One region of the Brevibacillus sp. YAE8 genome, then DNA from elsewhere that is predicted to be linked to it. Evidence: riboswitches for the same ligand, from Rfam matches in the RefSeq annotation. Region 1 holds a riboswitch; each other region holds the start of a gene.

What was found. A riboswitch is a leader RNA that binds a small molecule or an ion and turns the genes downstream of it on or off. The one in region 1 is predicted to bind S-adenosylmethionine.
Region 2: linked by a shared signal. The riboswitch ahead of AC27IT_RS17930 (homocysteine synthase) and the one ahead of AC27IT_RS10130 (homoserine dehydrogenase) in region 1 are both predicted to bind S-adenosylmethionine.
Region 3: linked by a shared signal. The riboswitch ahead of AC27IT_RS25040 (sugar ABC transporter substrate-binding protein) and the one ahead of AC27IT_RS10130 (homoserine dehydrogenase) in region 1 are both predicted to bind S-adenosylmethionine.
Region 4: linked by a shared signal. The riboswitch ahead of AC27IT_RS17865 (methionine ABC transporter ATP-binding protein) and the one ahead of AC27IT_RS10130 (homoserine dehydrogenase) in region 1 are both predicted to bind S-adenosylmethionine.

The regions. Positions count from the first base shown of each region.
Region 1 covers NZ_BAAIYG010000005.1:109,604-114,255, reverse strand. Annotated here, with positions in the region: gene AC27IT_RS10145 (Gfo/Idh/MocA family protein) at 1-833, shown strand, start outside; gene AC27IT_RS10140 (cyclase family protein) at 820-1,440, shown strand; gene AC27IT_RS10135 (DinB family protein) at 1,651-2,166, shown strand; cobalamin riboswitch at 2,271-2,470, shown strand; SAM riboswitch class I at 2,936-3,043, shown strand; SAM riboswitch class I at 3,187-3,296, shown strand; gene AC27IT_RS10130 (homoserine dehydrogenase) at 3,380-4,642, shown strand.
Region 2 covers NZ_BAAIYG010000016.1:63,729-68,380, reverse strand. Annotated here, with positions in the region: gene AC27IT_RS17930 (homocysteine synthase) at 1-872, opposite strand, end outside; SAM riboswitch class I at 962-1,070, opposite strand; gene AC27IT_RS17925 (rhodanese-like domain-containing protein) at 1,565-1,876, shown strand; gene AC27IT_RS17920 (SCO family protein) at 2,002-2,625, shown strand; gene AC27IT_RS17915 (YqzG/YhdC family protein) at 2,626-2,964, opposite strand; gene AC27IT_RS17910 (hypothetical protein) at 3,075-3,851, shown strand; gene rnjA (ribonuclease J1) at 3,950-4,652, shown strand, end outside.
Region 3 covers NZ_BAAIYG010000035.1:25,930-30,581, forward strand. Annotated here, with positions in the region: gene AC27IT_RS25030 (ABC transporter permease) at 1-26, opposite strand, end outside; gene AC27IT_RS25035 (sugar ABC transporter ATP-binding protein) at 28-1,518, opposite strand; gene AC27IT_RS25040 (sugar ABC transporter substrate-binding protein) at 1,596-2,618, opposite strand; SAM riboswitch class I at 2,736-2,856, opposite strand; gene AC27IT_RS25045 (ATP-binding protein) at 3,059-4,315, shown strand; gene AC27IT_RS25050 (GNAT family N-acetyltransferase) at 4,336-4,652, opposite strand, start outside.
Region 4 covers NZ_BAAIYG010000016.1:55,860-60,511, forward strand. Annotated here, with positions in the region: gene AC27IT_RS17855 (MetQ/NlpA family ABC transporter substrate-binding protein) at 1-829, opposite strand, end outside; gene AC27IT_RS17860 (methionine ABC transporter permease) at 889-1,554, opposite strand; gene AC27IT_RS17865 (methionine ABC transporter ATP-binding protein) at 1,555-2,568, opposite strand; SAM riboswitch class I at 2,668-2,785, opposite strand; gene AC27IT_RS17870 (hypothetical protein) at 2,891-3,154, opposite strand; gene AC27IT_RS17875 (hypothetical protein) at 3,299-3,448, opposite strand; gene AC27IT_RS17880 (LCP family protein) at 3,514-4,521, opposite strand.

The sequences.
Region 1 (4,652 bases):
TTCATGCCGAGCAGGCCATCCTGTGCATGAGCTTGGGGCTGCACGTCTTGTGCGAAAAGCCGCTCGCCTCGAATGCGGACGAAGTAGAGGCGATGCTTGCGGCGGCGAAAAAGCATGATGTTCTGCTCATGGAAGCGGTCAAATCGACCCTCGTGCCGAACTTTTTTACGATTCAGGACCATTTGCCCAAGCTGGGGAAAATTCGCCGCTTCATCGCCAGCAATTGCCAGTATTCCTCCCGCTACGATGCGTATCGCGCGGGCGAGGTGCTGCGGGCTTTTGACCCGGCTTACTCCAACGGAGCCTTGATGGATATCGGGATTTACTGTCTCTATCCGGCAATCGTTCTGTTTGGCAAGCCGGAGCAGGTCAAGGCAGAAGGAGTTGTGCTGGCGTCAGGGGTAGACGGAGAAGGCAGCATTCTTTTGAAGTACGAAGAGATGGACGCCATCCTCAGCTTTTCCAAGATTACCACCTCCTATCAGCCAGCGGAAATCCAGGGGGAGGACGCCACGATGGTGATCGATAAAATCAATCACCTGACGCGCATCGAGATTCGCTACCGAGACGGCAGGATCGAGGATGTGACCAGGCCCCAGACGCCGAAGGCGATGCACTACGAAATCAGGGAGTTTATCCGGCTGGCTTCGGCGGGCGCCAGAGAGTCGGCGACCAATTCACATGCAGCCTCCCGATTGACGATGGAAGTCATGGACGAAGCGAGAAGGCAAATCGGCGTCGTCTTCCCGGCCGATTTGCGGCGCGGAAGCAAGCATCCGGAGACAGGGAAGAACGAACAAAACAGGGAGGCGAAACGCGATGAAAATGTTTGATGTGACCGCACCTATTTTTGAAGGGATGACGGTGTACAAAAACAAGCCGGAAAAGCAGCCGAAGATTTTGTCTGCAACAAACGGCTACGTGACCGAGTCGAGAATCGACATGGATGTGCATTCTGGCACACATGTGGACGCGCCGCTGCACATGGTGAAGGACGGGGAGACGTTTGAAAGCATTTCGCTGGAAAAGCTGGTAGGAAACTGCCGCGTACTCGACCTGACGCATGTGGAAGACAAGATCGGGCGAGCCGAGCTGGAAGGTTACGACATTGCGTCGGGAGAGTTTGTCCTGTTTCAAACGAAAAATTCGTGGGAGGATGCTTTTTCGTTCGAGTTCGTCTATTTGGCACAAGACGGCGCAGCGTATTTGGCGGAAAAAGGCGTGCGCGGTGTCGGCACGGATGCATTGGGGATTGAGCGCAGCCAGGAAGGACACCCAACCCACAAAACGTTGTTTGGCGCAGGCGTGATCGTGATTGAGGGCTTGCGGCTTCGCGAGGTGCCCGCAGGAAAATACTTCATGGTTGCTGCCCCGTTAAAGCTGGTCGGCACAGACGCTGCTCCGGCAAGGGTGCTGTTGTTTGAGGGCTGGCAGGGATGAAGGTAAATAAAGCGTTCGCAGGGGGGAGCTGCGGGTACGGGTTCGGGCACGGATACGTATGCCCAACTGCTTTGCGCGACAGAGGGTCTGGCTTGCTATCCCTTTAAAACGGCCGTGATGTTACCACAGAGCATCTGAAAACCGGATGCTCCAAGAAAAGGCCAGACAGCAAAGGAATGACCGTTCCCAAAATCAAAGGAGGCGAAAAGCATGCCAAGTCGACCAAAGCGCGAGGAATACGGGGAGTATTTTGCCTACTATGTCGAGCAAGTGCCAGAAGGCGAGTTGACAGCCGTACTGGCGAAGCAACTGGCGCAGACCGTCGAGATGTATGCCGGGCTTACCGAGGCGCAAGCGGAGTATCGCTACGCGCCGGGCAAATGGACCGTAAAAGAAGTGTTGGGGCATCTGATCGATACGGAGCGGATTATGAGCTACCGCTTGCTGCGAATTGCCCGGGGAGATCAGACACCGCTCGTCGGATTTGACGAAAATGCGTATGTTGCGCAAGCTTTTTTTCAGAAACGCGACCTGGCCGATTTGCTCGAAGAATATCAGGCTGTTCGGCAGTCGACGCGCGCTCTGTTGCGGGGAGTGGCAGAGGAGGCGTGGACGCGAACAGGGACGGCCAACGGCAACAAACTGTCCGCACGCACTTTGGCCTATGTCATTGCCGGGCATGAGGCCCATCACTGTCGCATATTGCGGGAAAGGTATTCACTGTAGACGGTATGCAAAAGCGAACCGCGTTGATTTGATTCGTCCCTTTCGCTTGTTTATTCTACCATTTTCAGGAAAAGTAGAATAGAATGGTAGTAACGATTTGCAAAATTGCATACGGGGGAACAGGTTCCTTGCGGCGATTCGCTGCTAAGGATAATAGGGAAGCTCGGTGCAAATCCGACACGGTCCCGCCACTGTAAGAGGGGAGTTTCGCGCACACAGGCCACTTGTCCAGCCGCTGGACAGGGAAGGCAGCGCCAGACGATGATCCCGAAGTCAGGAGACCTGCCTGTTTCAACAACACTGATGGACCTACGGGAGATAGGGAGGTGTTAGAGGACTCGCCATACTGGCAAACGGACAAGGATGTCTATTGCTTGCCTGCGCATTTTCTAACGATCGGATCTCGTTTCGATCAGTAGAAAATGCGTTTTTTGTTTTGGGGAGAGGAAATCGGCGCTGATTGACCGTGAGCAACTCAAAGGAGGGAGCAGCATGGTTCAGCTTTTCATCTGTCAATGGTGCGGTTATGTCGAAGAACGAGAGCTGTCGGGGGAAAGCGAGGAAGGGCTGGTCCGTTGCGTTTGCTGCAGTACGGAGGAAGTCGAAAGCGTTTTTGCCAGGTGAAGGCGACCGTACATTCGGAACGGTTGTCCCGTTTTTGGCCGTATCTGAACCGTTTCTGACCGCATCTAGCCTGGTTAAAAACGAAAAAGAATTTTGTTGACGAATGCTTTGGAATTTCTTAGAATAGGCTCAACAGCAAACAAAGTTCTTATCCAGAGAGGTGGAGGGTCTGGCCCGATGAAGCCCGGCAACCGTTGCGTAGAGCGACAAGGTGCCAATTCCTGCGGGGCGTTTTCGTTCCGAAAGATAAGAAGCGGGTACATCGTAGCAGTTATGACGAACCTTCTTCTTAACGAAGAAGGTTTTTTGATGTTTCCGCTCAACAAAGGCTTTCTTTTCCAATAAGCTTTTCGCTTGGCCGCTTTCTCGACGAGAAAGAGCAAAAATTCATAGTTTTCTTTATCCAGAGAGGCGGAGGGACTGGCCCGATGAAGCCCGGCAACCGTTACACAGCTTGTGACAAGGTGCCAATTCCTGCAGGGCGGAAGCGTCCTGGGAGATAAGGAGAAGGATTTCGTTGATGCCAAAACCTTCTTCTTAGCGGGAAGGTTTTTTCTTTTTACGAAAATATTGCTATGAGGTGGTAGAAATGAGCGCAGGTGTAGTCAAGGTAGGGCTGCTTGGATTGGGAACAGTAGGGGGCGGCGTCATCAAGACGATTCGTTCGCAGCAGGAGAAGCTGGCTGCGAGATTGGGCAAGCGAATCGAAATTGTCAAAGCATTGGTCCGCGATTCGGAAAAAGAACGGGCCGTTCAGGTAGATCCCGCGCTTTTGACCACGGATTTTGAGGACGTGTTGAAAAGCGATGTGGACATTGTCGTCGAGGTGATGGGGGGCGTCGAGCCGACGTATGACTACGTCCGTGCCTTGATCGAAAAAGGCTGCCACGTGGTGACGGCGAACAAGGAGCTGCTTGCCAAACGCGGCACAGAGTTGGTCGATCTGGCAAACCGGCATCAGGTCCATCTGGCCTATGAGGCGAGCGTGGCAGGCGGCATCCCGATTTTGAGCGTGCTGCGACAGTTTTTGCGCACGAACGATATTCAAGGAGTGCGCGGCATTCTCAACGGTACGACGAACTTCATCCTGACGAAAATGGAAGCGGAGCAGCTCCCCTATCAGGAAGTGTTGAAGCAAGCGCAGGAGCTGGGGTATGCGGAAGCCGATCCGCGCTCTGACGTGGAAGGATTCGACGCGATGTACAAACTGTACATTCTCGCGCAGCTTGTGTACGGAGAATCGCTGCCGCTTGCAAATGTCGTGCGCAAAGGGATTGCCGATTTGTCTCCTGGTCACATCCGTATCGCAAACGAGCTGGGCTACCGGATCAAGCTGATTGCCCAGGCGCACAAAACAGAGCAAGGAATCCGGCTCTCGGTTCAGCCGACCATGCTGCCTGTCGCTCATCCGCTGGCGCAAATTCAGGATGCTTTCAACGCTGTTCAGCTTTCCGGAAACATCGTAGGCGATCTGCTGTTTACGGGCAGAGGCGCAGGCGAGCTGCCGACGGCAAGCGCCGTTGTCGAGGATTTGGCTTATTTGTTGACGCAGCCGTTTACCCCGCATCCGGCCTGGAAGGAAAAAACGGCCGAAGCGCAGCCGGGTCAATGGCAGGACGAGCGCGTGCTGTGTTATCTCGAAGGCTCGTGTCTCGCTGCGACGCCTGATCGCGTCCTGCATTTCTTGCGCGAGGCGGGCGTGACGGTGACGAAGCTGAAAGTCCAATTCGATCTGGGCGGAGTATTGCGCGCGGGGTTGATCGTAACAGGGATTCGCGAAGAGCACGAGGAAGTGCTGAAAAGCGATTTTGGCCTGTCCGTCCGCTGCTTCCCGCTGCTGGAAACGGCATAACCCGAAAAAG
Region 2 (4,652 bases), on a different contig from region 1:
AGCGTCTCCAAGCCTTGCAGGAACAGGAAGGAGTTGATCGGGGCCACGGCTGCGCCGATATCGCGCTGCAACTGGACACGCGCCTTGATGATGTAGGCGAGCGGTCCGACGGCTTCTGTATAGACGACGCCGTGATAGCTCGGGTCTGGTGTCGTCAGGCCCGGGAATTTGCCGTTGTTCCAGTCGAACTTGCCGGAATCGACGATGATGCCGCCGATCGCTGTGCCGTGCCCGCCGATGAACTTGGTCGTGGAGTGGACGACGATGTCTGCGCCATGCTCGAATGGACGGCACAAGATCGGCGAAGCGAACGTGTTGTCCACGATCAGCGGCACGCCGTTTTCGTGCGCGATGTCAGCGATTGCCTGCAAGTCCGCCACGTCAATGCGAGGGTTGCCGATCGTCTCGCAAAAGAGCGCCTTTGTTTTATCATTGATGAACGCCCGGAAGTTTTCCGGATTGGACTGATCGACAAAGTGAACCTTGATGCCAAGACGCGGCAAAGTGTGCGCAAAAAGGTTGTACGTACCGCCGTACAAGCTGCTGGATGCGACAATTTCATCCCCGGCTTGGGCGATGTTCAAAATGGAAAAGGTGATCGCTGCCTGACCAGAGGAAGTTGCCAGAGCACCGACGCCGCCTTCCAGGAGTGCCACGCGCTTTTCAAAGGCGTCCTGGGTCGGATTCATGATGCGGGTGTAAATGTTGCCGAACTCTTTTAAGCCAAACAGGTTGGCGGCGTGCTCCGTGTCGCGGAAGACGTAGGAAGTCGTCTGATAGATCGGAACGGCGCGCGAGCCTGTTACGGGATCTACTTCTTGTCCACCATGTACAGCGAGGGTTTCCGGTTTCCATTGTTGCTGGTCAGACATGCTTATCTCTCCTTTATATATGGGGATTAGGGATAAAAAAACGGAGCATTCCTCTGAGGAGAAGAAGGCTCCGGCTATACACGGGTGTGCACTCATCTCTCAGAATCTATGGATTCTGCAGGAATTAGCACCGCGCAAGGCACGCTTGCTGGTTGCCGGGTTTCACAGGGCCTGTCCCTCCACCGCTCTTGATGAACTGTTGCTTCAGTTGTTGTCATAATTGTATGAAAAACCACACTTCACTGTCAATAATCAATAATGAGTTATCAGGTTGGATTTGGTGGGATTGAGGCGTTGAGAGATTTGTTCATGCTCACCCGTTCATGCTGTTTCCCATGACGTCCAAAGTACCTGTGTGATACGCCTTGTTGACGTGGTTTGCAGGCTGATGCCCCGCACTCCAAGGGTGCTCTGCGTTTCTTGCACCCGCCTTTTTCCAAACCAAAAAGAGAATGCTGTTTTGTATAGTAGTCTTCATATATAGAATGGTTATTTTTGTAAATGTGTCACCCGCCTGTACCGACCAACCATCTCCCTGTCCAAAAACAAACCCACCCTCACACTGTCACAAATTTGTCCCTATATCTCCGCGCTTTCGCCGCCCGCGTCGTTAGAAAATGGCATGGCCCTATGATATGATGGGAGTGGCAGAAAACGACCAAACGATTGTACATATAGGAGGAACATACGCGATGAGCCATGGCGTGAAGGAAATTACCCCGCAGGAGCTGCTGGAAAAGCTCGCGGCCAACGAAAAGCTTCAGGTGATTGACGTGCGTGAGGTGGAGGAGTGGAACGAAGGCCATATCAAAGAAGCCAAGCTGATTCCGCTCGGCTTTTTGCCGCATCGCATCGACGAGCTGGACAAGGAGATCCCGGTCGTCATGGTGTGCCGCAGCGGTGCGCGCAGCCACAGAGCGACCGAATATTTGTGTGAGCTTGGCTTTGACGCTGCCAATATGGTCGGCGGCATGCTGGCTTGGCCTGGCGAGAAGGAAGTGTAAGCCGTACGGTCCATACGGTCACGACCGCACTGGCAACGCCGAGACGTTTTCCACACAAAAAGAAACATGCGCTTTTACGCGGTATAGCGGCGGACGCATGAGAGAAGCAGGGGAGGAAGAAAATCGTGAGTGAGGGAGCACAGCAACAAGGATCCGCGTTGCAGCGCCATTGGTTTACGGTGCTCGCAGGCGTGATTATCCTCGCGATTGTAGGCGTGTTGGGCTACAAATACATGGCAAAAGAGCCGATTCCCGTGATGAAGCCGATTGCCGATTTTACGTTGGACAACAGTGACGGCACTTCGTTTACGTTTTCGGAAGGCAAAGGCAAGGTGCGGCTGGTCGAGTTCATGTTCACCAACTGCCCTGACATTTGCCCGGCGACGACGTACAACATGTCCAAGCTGCAAGAGCAGCTCAAGGAGAAAAAGCTGTTCGGCGACAAGGTCGAGTTCATTTCCATCACCTTTGACCCGGATTTCGACACGCCAGAAGTGTTGCAGCAGTACGCGGCGAAGTTCAAGGCGGATCAGAGCGGCTGGAAGTTTTTGCGCGGCGATGCCCAGGCGGTGGAAAAGGTGACGAAGGATTTCGGGATTGCCGTATTGAAGCAGCCTGACGGTTCCTTTGCCCATACCGCCCGCATGTTCCTCGTCGATGGCGACGGAAACATGCGCCGCGCCTACGGCATGGCAGCCGACATGGACATGGAGCAGATGCTGAAGGAAATGGAGCAGCTTGCGGACTAATCAGGCTGATTCCTCGTACGTGATCTGCACGACATGCTCGGTTTGATTTTCAAATTCAATATGCACGAGTAACGCCCACCTGCGATTGCCCTCCTGGAGCAAGAGTTTGAACGTCTCCTCTGACGTGGTGGGCGTTTTTGCTGTGCGCCCGACGTGCAGGTAGTCGACGATCTGGGCATGCGGATATTTTTTCATCGTCTCCTGCATCGCCAATCTGCCCCATTTGGCATATGGCGGCTGGGCGCAGGCAGGGGCATACTGGAAGAAGAATAACAGCAGGCTTGCTGCGATAGCGGTCAGGACGCTTCGCGCGAGGCGAACAGATACAGAGGCTTGCATGGCGTAAGACCCCCTTTTTTGTATTGGAAAACAAGCTTGCCCTCTATTTTGAAGCCTTTTTTCCATGTCATTCGTAGAAAATATTTACAATTTGGAAAGCGGGGGATTTCATGTACTACTTGCTCATTCCCTTATTTGGTGTTCCGCTCATCCTGGCGATTTTTGCGCTGCGCTCTCGCCGGAGCGGCTTCTGGAAAAAATGGTGGCCGCCTGTCGTGTCAGCGCTGCTGATTTACGGAGGCTGCCTCGCTGCCAACGTGTATTGGCAAGTACAGTACGGCATTCCGGTGCTTCCGACCAAAGCCGATCTGGAGCTGTTTCTTTATTTTTGCCTGTTCCTCGTCTTCGTGTTTTTTATTATGTACCTCGTCTTTTTCTTTGTGATGCGCAAACCGTTCTGGAAAATGAATCTGTTGTTTCTCGCCACGTCGTCTGGTCTGTTTCTCCTGTTTGCCGGGGCTTTTTTAGGCATGGGGCCGTTTATGTCGAAGGTGGAGTACGTCTCGGTTGTGCAGAGTGTAAAAAACAAGTGGCAGGCCGTGCCCGTGCAGGCGTCGAGCAATAAGCCGATTGACGTCACGCTCGTCTACAGCAAAAGGGACTGTCTGAAAAGGTGTGCTGGCCAACCTTACGACAGCCTGATTTTGGTCCGGAACCAGTCGGGGCAGCCGCTGGACATTGAGCTTTTGGTTCGCCTGCAAAACGAAAGCGGGGCCGTCATCGAAGACAAACAGGCGTTGCCGCTCAAGCTCGCTGCGGGGGAAATCGCGCCGGTATGGACAGAAGATACAAACATGGAAGAAAACTTTTGGGAGCGGGTCAGTACGGTCACGGATGAGAGAGTAGCGGCGATTGCGTATCAGTTTTCTATTATTGACCGAAGATGAATGTGTGGAATTGTCAAGACTGGATGAAACGAACGCCTCGCGTTGTGTTACAATAAGAATGGCATGCTTGGTTCGGGTTCCCAAAATCATGCACGATGATGTTAGGAGGAAAGAGTTTGAGCGACGTTAAGATTTTCGCGATGGGCGGCCTCGGCGAGATCGGAAAAAATATGTATTGCGTCGAGTATGAGGACGAAATTATCATCATTGACTGCGGGGTGAAGTTCCCCGAGAATGAAATGTTCGGTATTGATCTGGTCATCCCCGATATTTCCTATTTGGTGGACAACCAGCACAAGATTAAAGCACTTTTGTTAACGCACGGACATGAGGATCACATCGGAGCGATTCCTTATATTTTCAAGCAAATTAACGTGCCGATCTACGGTGGTCGTCTGACCCTGGGCTTGGTCAAGGCGAAGCTGGAAGAGCATCGCATGCAAAATGACGTGAAGATGATTCCGATCTCGGAAGATACGGAAATCCCCTTCAACCGCCTGAAAGCGTCCTTTTTCCGCACGAATCACAGCATTCCGGATTCGTTCGGGGTTGTGATTCATACGCCGGAAGGGATGGTCATTCATACAGGTGACTTCAAATTCGATATGACGCCAGTCGGACAGACGACCGAGTACGGCAAGATTGCGAAAATCGGGGCGAGCGGCGACGTTTTGGCGCTGCTCTCTGACAGTACGAACAGCGAGCGCTACGGCTTCACCATGTCGGAGCGCACCGTTGGCGAAGGGATTCTCGACGTGGTGCGCAAAGCGCGCGGGCGGATCATCCTGGCGACATTCGCGT
Region 3 (4,652 bases), on a different contig from region 1:
AACAGGCTGAATTTTTTACCTTCCACGTTACTCACCTCCGCTTGCATAATACATAATCCGCTCCTGCGTCGCTTCCGCCCGGCTCAGCTCCCGGACGATTTTCCCTTCGAACATGACCAGAATCCGGTCCGCGATGCCCAGCACCTCCGCAAACTCGCAGGAAAAGTACAAAACGCCCTTGCGCTGCTCCGCCAGCTTTCCGATCAGGCGGTAAATATCGCTTTTCGCGCCGATGTCCACGCCTTTGGTCGGTTCGTCAAACATGAAAATTTGCGCATCCGTATCGAGCCATTTGCCGATTGCGACCTTTTGCTGGTTCCCCCCGCTGAGGTGGCCGACGAGCTGGCCGATGTCCGCTGTCTTCACACCCAGCCGCTGCACCAGCTCCCGCGCTTGCCCCGCCTCGACTCCCCTGCGGACAAACCCGAGGCGCGACCATTTCCACAAAGTCGAGACAGACAAGTTGTTTTTTACGGATTCCTCAACAAAAATGCCTTCTTTTCGCCGCTCCTCCGGGACGAGGACGATCCCTGCATCCACGGCTTCCTTTGGCGAGCGCAGGCGTACCGCCTTGCCTTTCAGCCTGATCTCGCCAGCCTCGGCCGCATCCGCTCCGAACAGCAGCCGGGCCAGCTCCGTCTTCCCTGCCCCGACAAGTCCTACGACGCCTACGATCTCGCCCTCGCGAACGCTCACATCCGCACCGCGCACCTTGCCGCCAGCCACTCCGGCCGCTTCCAGGATCACTTCGCCAATCGGCAGCTCCACCTTCGGGAACTCTTCCTCGAAGCTTTTGCCCAGCATGTTCCCGATGACTTCATCCATCGTAGTAGCGGCCGTCTCGCTCGTGGCAATCAGTTGACCGTCGCGCATGACCGTGATCCGGTCGCAGATTTCGAAAATTTCCGGCAGCCGATGGGAAATGTAGATGATCCCGACGCCTGCTTTTTTCAACTGGTCGATAATGAGAAACAGCCGCTCGCTCTCCTTCGTGCTCAACGGGGCTGTCGGTTCGTCAAAAATGACGTACTTCGCTTTTTGCACGGTCGCGCGGGCAATCAAGATCAGTTGCTTTTCGGACAGCGTACATTCCTCGACGAGCATGCGCACAGGGATGGAAAAGCCGAAGCTTTGCAAAATGCTCTCCGCTTCCTTGTGCAGCCCTTGCCAGTTCATGAGTCCCTTGCTGCTTTTGGACACGATCTGGTCGAGCAAAATGTTTTCCGTCACGCTCAAATACGGGATCAGCGCCGTATCGACTTCCTGGTAGACGCACTGGATGCCCAACGCTTTCGCATCCTGCGGCGATTGGATCGAGACGTCCTTGCCGTCAATCGCGATGCTGCCGCCATCCGCCTGATACGCGCCTGTAAGAATTTTCATCAGCGTGCTTTTTCCCGCTCCGTTCGCTCCGAGCAGCGCGTGCACCTCGCCAGCCTTGACTTCAAAATCGACGGAGCGCAACGCAGGCACGCCGGAAAACTGCTTCACAATCCCTTTCATCTGCAAGCTGGACACTTTTCGCACCCCCTAAATAAACAAGATTCCCGTTGACAAAAGCAACGGGAATAGCCAAACCAACCACCTCTATTTGCTTACTTGCCCCACTCTTGTACGTATTGGGACAGATCGCCCATCGTTACTTTTTTATCCTTTGGCAAGTCTTCCTGTTTGACCAGCACCGGATTCAGCTTCACGCTGTCTGGCACTTGCTCGCCTTTCATTTTTTGGAAAACGGTCTGCGCGTGAATGCGTCCGATATTCGACGGATCTACCGCTGCTGTCGCGACCCAAGGAGAGTTTGGCTCCTGGATCAGTTGCAAGTCTTCGTCGCTCAGGTCGATGCCGTACACCTTGATCTCGGTGCGTCCTGCTTGCTGGATCGCACGGGTTGCCCCTTTGGCAAATTCATCCCACGATGCCCATACGGCTGTAATGTCGCCTTTGTTCGGATACTTTTTCAAAATCGCTTCCATCTGCGCTTGCGTATCCAGCGCGGTGTTGTTCGTTGCCGAGCCAAACGCGGCGATTTCCTTGATATCCGGGTATTTTTTCAGGAATGCTTCATACGTTACCTGGCGCTTTTCCATCGGCGCAAAGCCCGCTACCCAAATTTTCACGATGTTGCCTTTGCCGCCCGTATCGGCAGCCAGCTTTTCCAGGCTCAACTCGGCCAGCTTGTTGTCATCTTGCTCGACGACAGGGACGCCCGGCAGCTTGATATCGGTGTCGAACAGCACAACCGGGATCTTTTTGTCGACCGCTTTTTGCGTGCCTTGCTGCAGCGCTTCCGCCGTACCGTGGTCAATCAGGATGCCGTCAAAATTTTGGTTCACCGCTGCGTCGAGGTTGGAGGCCATTTTCGACAAATCGGTATCTGCGTTGAATACGGTCAGCTCGCCGCCGTTTTTCTCGACTTCCTGCTTCACGCCGTTAATGTATTGGGCAGAAAACGTGCCGACGTTTTGGCGCATAATCAAGGCAATGCGCTTCGCCTTCTCGCCGCCGGAAGCGCCGCTTCCCGCCTGATTTTGGGTGTCCGCTCCCCCGCCGCAAGCGGTCAAGGCCAGCGACGCAGCCAGTACGATTGATGTGACAAGACCCAGTTTCTTTTTCATCGAAAAATCCCCCTTTTTCTTTCTTCCTGCTGAGCTTCAAGCTGAGGAGGCGACGACCTTCCAATAGGAAAAGCCTCTTTCAACAGATGAAAGAGGCTTGATCGACAAGATTCGCGCCTCTTATCTGTCAGGTATCGCTACCTGTTGGAGTTAGCACCTTGGCTCGCAAGACGGTGATCTTGCCAGCTAGGTTGCCGGGCATCATAGGGCCATTCCCTCAGCCTTCTCTGGATAAGAGTAGTTTTTATTTTCGCAACGTTTGTATTAATATATACAGACTATAATCCTTGTTTTACCCATCTGTCAACTGGGTTTTTGAAGCTTTTGTCCTCCAAAATAATCCCAACTCGATGTCCAAATTTTGGAGGAATTATGTAAGGTCTTGTCGAAACCTTGTAGATTGAAGCAAAAGCCATGCAAATTTGCGATGGGGATGTCTAATGAGTCTACTAAAAGAACTAATCTTGCAAATGTTTTTTGCCTTGACACCGTTTGTTTTGTTCAACATCTATTACCGCGACCGGATGCGTAACTATAGCCGTTGCTTTATTCTCGTAACCAGCTCTGTCTGCATGTTTCTGGCGATGACCTTCGCTTCGAGCGTCAACGAAGGAATCATTTTCGACATCAGGCACGTCATCGTCTTTTTCGCTCTGATCTACGGCGGAGTACGAATCGCCTTGATCGTGCTGATCGAATCAGCGCTGTACCGCTTTTATCTGGGCGGCGAAGGCACCTGGGTCGCCATGCTCGTAATGGCCGCCACGTTTGCAATCTCCCTCCTGATATATCAACGCTACAAAGCCAGTTATCGGAAAACACTGTTTACTCTTTTGACGGGTGCGCTTTTTTCCCTGATAGATTTGGGGTTGACCTATCTCAATTTTCCCACCTATGTATCCCATCAGCTTCCCTATCATGTGCTTGTGATTCCCGTTCAAAATTTTGTCGGCATCTGGCTGTTGATGTCGTTATTTAGCAAATGCGTATCAGACAAGGAATTGTTCATTCGCCATGCCCAAAACGAAAAAATCGAGACGATGAGCCACGTCGCCGCTTCACTGGCGCACGAGGTGCGAAACCCGCTCACGGCCGTCAAAGGATTTTTGCGCCTGATCCAGGAAGACCCGGGAAACATTGCGAAAACCGATCAGTACATTCGCATCAGCATGGACGAGATTCAGCGCACGGAAGCGATTTTGACGGAGTACCTGGCGCTGTCCAAGCCGCTCAAGGAGCGCACCGAGCTGATCGACGTATGCGAGCAGCTCCATGTCGTCCGCGAGGTCATGCTGCCGTTTGCCAACATGAACAACGTCGAGTTGGAGCTGCAAGCTTATGAAAAGCCCGTCACGATCATGGCCAATCCCGACGAGTTCAAGCAGGTGCTGGTCAACTTTATCAAAAACGCCATCGAGGCATGCGCGGAGACGGCCAAAGGGAAAGTCTCCCTGTCGTTGTTCATCGAAAAAAACAACGCCCTGCTCGTCATCAAGGACAACGGCATCGGGATGGACGAGGGCCAGATCAGACGACTTGGCACGATCTATTTTTCTACCAAAACGAGCGGGACCGGACTCGGCCTGACTTATTCCTATCACGTCATTCACACGTTTGGCGGTTCTGTGAGCGTGTCGAGCAAGCCGAAGGTCGGCACCAAGTTCACGATTACGTTTCCGTACCATCAGCCGCAGTAGCAGCTAGGCGAGTGGCCTGGTCATGAAAACCTGCTCGGCCAGCGTGGAAAAGCCCGCACTTTGCAAAATTCGGGTGGTTGCCTCATTTGCGACGGGCAAATTGACGGTGAGGCGATGAAGCTCCTGGTCCAGCGGAGCAAACACATGGGCCAGTGCGCTTGCGACAATCGCCTCCCGGTCTGCTCGTCCGGGACTGGCTTCACACTGAAACAGCAAGGCAGTCGTTTGCCTTCCCTGTTCATCAAAAATCCGCCTGTACAGCGCGTAGCCGCCCGCCTGCACGTTCTCGAGATGGCGACCAGCGCCGCAAGCTCCACGCCCTGCTCGCGGTAAATCT
Region 4 (4,652 bases), on a different contig from region 1:
GGATGATGGAACCTTTGTATTCGTCTTCAATGAATTTTTTCACTTCAGGGGAGTTCAGTTCCTTCGCCAGCTTTTGGATGGCTTCGGAGTCTTTGTTGTCAGGACGAGCTACCAGGAAGTTCGCATATGGAGATTCCTTGTCTTCGATGAACAGAGCGTCTTTGGTTGGCACGAGCTTCGCTTCGAGCGCGTAGTTGGTGTTAATCAGCGCCAGGTCCACTTCTTCCAGAACGCGCGGCAGCATCGCTGCTTCAACCTCTTTGAACTTCAGGTTTTTCTTGTTTTCCACAATGTCTTTCACAGTTCCGCTGATGCCAGCGCCTTCTTTGAGCTTGATGACGCCGTTTTTCTCCAGGAGAGCGAGGGCGCGGCCGCTATTGGTCGGGTCGTTTGGCAGCGCGATAGTTGCGCCTTCCGCCAGTTCGTCAACCGATTTCACTTTTTTGCTGTAAGCGCCAAATGGCTCGATGTGAACCGCAACTACAGGTTGCAGATCCATGTTTTGTCCTTTATTGAAGTCTTCCAGGTAAGGCTTGTGCTGGAAGAAGTTTGCGTCGAGTTGTTTTTCGTTGAGCTGTACGTTTGGTTGTACGTAGTCGGTGAACTCTTGTACTTCCAGGTTTACGCCTTGTTCTTTCAGTTTTGGTGCGATGTGCTTCAGGATTGCTGCGTGTGGAACCGGAGAAGCGCCTACTTTCAATGTCACTTCTTGTTGTCCGCCTTGTGCGCCGCCTTCGGCTGGAGCTGGAGCAGTCTCCGTTTTGCCTCCGCACGCTGCCAAAGAAAATGCCAATACGGTAGAAAGTACAGATACGACTAGCTTTTTCATAAATGATTTCCCCCTACTTTTTTTGATCTTTGTACTTGCAAACTTCTATGGGAAAGACCTTACTTGCGGCTGAAACGCAATACCAGGCGATCACCCAGCGACTGTAAGATCTGCACCAACACGAGCAAAATGACGACAGTGACAATCATGACATCGGTCTGGAAGCGCTGATAACCGTAACGGATAGCCAAGTCGCCCAGACCGCCGCCGCCGATTACCCCGGACATGGCCGTGTAGGACACGAGCGCAACGGTCGTAATCGTAATTCCGGCCACCAGTCCCGGACGAGACTCTGGCAGCAGGACGTTCCAGATGATTTGCCAATTGGACGCCCCCATCGACTGGGCGGCCTCAATGACTCCGCGATCTACCTCGCGCAGAGAGGTTTCCACCAGCCGCGCAAAAAACGGGGCGGCCCCGATCACGAGCGGCGGAATCGCTCCGAGTACGCCGAGCGAAGTGCCGACGATCAGTTTCGTGACCGGAATCAGCAAGATCATCAGAATGATGAACGGCACGGAACGCAATACGTTGACGATGAATGAAGCAACCGAGTAAAACGCCTTGTTTTGCAGCAACTGTCCACGTGAAGTAAGGAATAAAATGATTCCCAGCGGCAAGCCGATCAGGATCGTAAACAACGTGGAGAAACCCAGCATCGTCAGTGTGTCTAGTGTACCCTCAGCGATCTCCGACCAATCCACATTTTCCATTGTCCAGTCCATCTATATCACCTCTACTTCCAAGCCACGCTGACGCAACGTCTCGATGGTTTTTTCGTTTTGACGGACATCGCCTTCCAGTTCGACGACCAGTTGGCCGTACGGCGTATCCTTCATGCGGGAAATCGTTCCCTGCAAAATGCTGAATACTGTGCCTGTCTCCTGCATCGTCTGGAACAAAATCGGCTGGTACGTCTTTTCTCCCAGGAAGGTGACGCGCGCAATCGTGCGGTTCCCCGCTGCTTTTTCGTGCGCGACAGCTTCGCGCAGCTCGGTGGAATCTGCCACCTGCTCGACAAATTCCTGCGTAGTCGGATGCTGCGGCTTGAGAAACACGTCCAGCACCTCGCCCGACTCGACGATTTTTCCGCCGTCGATCACGCCTACGCGGTCGCAAATGGAGCGGATGACGTGCATCTCGTGCGTAATCAGCACGATGGTCAATCCCAGCTTGCGGTTGATGTCCAAAAGCAGCGCCAAAATCGAGTTGGTCGTCTGCGGATCGAGCGCCGAGGTCGCTTCGTCACACAGCAGCACTTTCGGATCGTTTGCCAGCGCCCGTGCGATGCCGACGCGCTGCTTCTGGCCGCCGGACAACTGGGACGGGTATTTGTCCCGGTGCGCTTCCAGCCCTACCAGCTTGAGCAGATCGTCCACTTTTTTCTGAATCTCCGCCTTCGGACGCTTGGCCAGCTTGAGCGGAAACGCGACATTTTCCCCGACGGTGGACGAGGACAGCAGGTTGAAGTGCTGGAAAATCATCCCGATCTCGCGGCGCTTTTCCTGCAGCTTGACATCGTCGAGCTTGGTCAGGTCGACCCCATCGACGATGACTTGTCCCGACGTAGGGCGCTCCAGCAGGTTGATGCAGCGGATCAAGGTACTTTTCCCCGCCCCGGAATGGCCGATAATCCCGTAAATTTCCCCTTTATCTATAGAAAGATCAATCCCGAGCAACGCCGGAATCGTCTTGCCCTGCACTTGATAGCTTTTATGCAAATTTTTCAATTGAATCAACGCATCCACCTCCCAGCAAAATCCTTGTGAAAAACGTAAAAACCCCTTTTTCATAAACGAAAAAGGGGCTGCAACGCATGTATACGTTCGCATCCACCCTTCTCATCTATCAAGATCCAACCAATCTTGTAGGAATTGGCACCGCGACGTCCATTTCAAAAAATGAACCGGTTGCCGGGCTTCATCGGGCCTGTCCCTCCGCCTCTCTTGATAAGAAAGATTTCCACGTATATTATGTTCGTTTTTCATATTTTCATGATACAAACCGGATTATATCCTTTTTGAAAATATCCCGTCAATAGCAATCACAGGAAAAACTTTTTTAATCCATTACTCCGTTGCGAATGATGGTGGCATTGACGTGAAAATGAAACGTCGCTTTCTCAAGGATTCTCGCCTTCAAGCGTATGCGAATATCGAACACCGGCGGCGATACTTGCTCCAGCTTGATTCGGGCGTTGCTGGAAATCGTGTCAAAAGCAAGGTGCACCATATCCTTGGGATTGCCGCGGTTCTTGTCGGTCTTCCCGAAAATTTGCGCCGGGACGGACGTGTCGTAGCTCCCAATCCGGAATTTCCCGTGCACGAGCTTGATGAGAAACGCTTCCTTGGGCGATAGCCTTCGAGCAGGCGCTGAATCGCCCCTGGGTGTGATCGACCCGATTGCTCCCGGCTCCCCCGAGCTGCCGCTCCACTTCCCCTATGCTTGCCTCAGCCAGACAAATTTCTCTCAGCTTCGGGATGAGCTCGCTGTAAACGACTTGGCATCCGCCATGCTGGTCAAAAAATACAGCCGCATGCGGCCGTCCGGCTCGTCGATATGTTCCGTTCGCAAGTCCCCTGTATGGGAAAACCATTTACGCGCAATCTCCTGGTCCATTCCCCTCACCCCCATACATAGCAAATCATGGTTAGTCTGCCCGAAAACACAAAAAAACAGCACGCTCAATTTGGCGTGCTGTTTTCGTTGCTATCGGTCGTGCTATTCGTTTGCGAAACCGCTTCTTCTGCTGGCGGTTCCAGCTTTTCCTTGATAAAAGACTGGATCTGGTCGACATCCGGAATGAGCACCGCGCCTGCCCGATGGGATTCGCGGAACATCCCCATTGGCGGCAATTGGTAGTTGCCTGGCTCCGCGGTGTTTAATTTCAGCCCAAGCGCAGACAGCCTCAGCATATCCATGGAACTGATATTCGTCTGGATATACGGCGTCACTTCTTTCAGGATGGACGGCAATTGAATCAAGGTCGTGCCGCTCTTCATCTGGCTCACCACAGCCGTCAGCAGCTTGCGCTGACGCTCTGTGCGCGTGTAGTCCGATGTGGCGTCATGGCGAAAACGAACGTATTGCAGAGCCTTGTTGCCATCCAGTTGCTGCAGTCCCTTTTTCAAATTGATGTCGTAGATGCCTTTATCGGTCGGGTCGTGATAGTACATATTTTTTTCCACATCAATCTCGACACCACCGACAGAGTCAATCAAAGCCTTGAAGCCTTCAAAGTCGGTGATGACGTAGCGGTCCACCGGAAGCCCTGTAAACTGGCTGACGGTCTTCATCGCCAGTTCCGGTCCGCCCTCCACGATCGCCGAGTTGATGCGCGAGCTGCCGTTCCCCGGAATGTCTACGTACGTGTCGCGCAAAATGGAAAATACGTCGTAGCGCTTGGAGGCCGGGTCGATACTGACGAGCATCATCGAGTCCGAACGGGGGAGCCCGTTATTTTTCATTCCCCTGCGGTCCACACCCATCAACAGGATGTTCACCCGCTCTTCGCCATCCCATTCCGGAATCTCCGCCGCTTTCGTCGCGGCACCGCCATCCGGCGGGGCTGGCCGAATGACATTCGGCTCTTGAATATTGTGAGCAAACTGATAAAAAGAGTATCCGTAATAACCTGCTGTCGCGGCAATCGCGACAAACATCAGGAGCAACACCCGTTTCCACATTCGCATAAAGAACTACTCCACCTTTTATTCTCTGTATCACATGAACTCATCTCACCACTTGTTTAGTATACTCGAATCTATAGGATGTGGAGCAGCCTTTATTTGGGTGCTTATCACTTTTTATATTTTTATGTTTG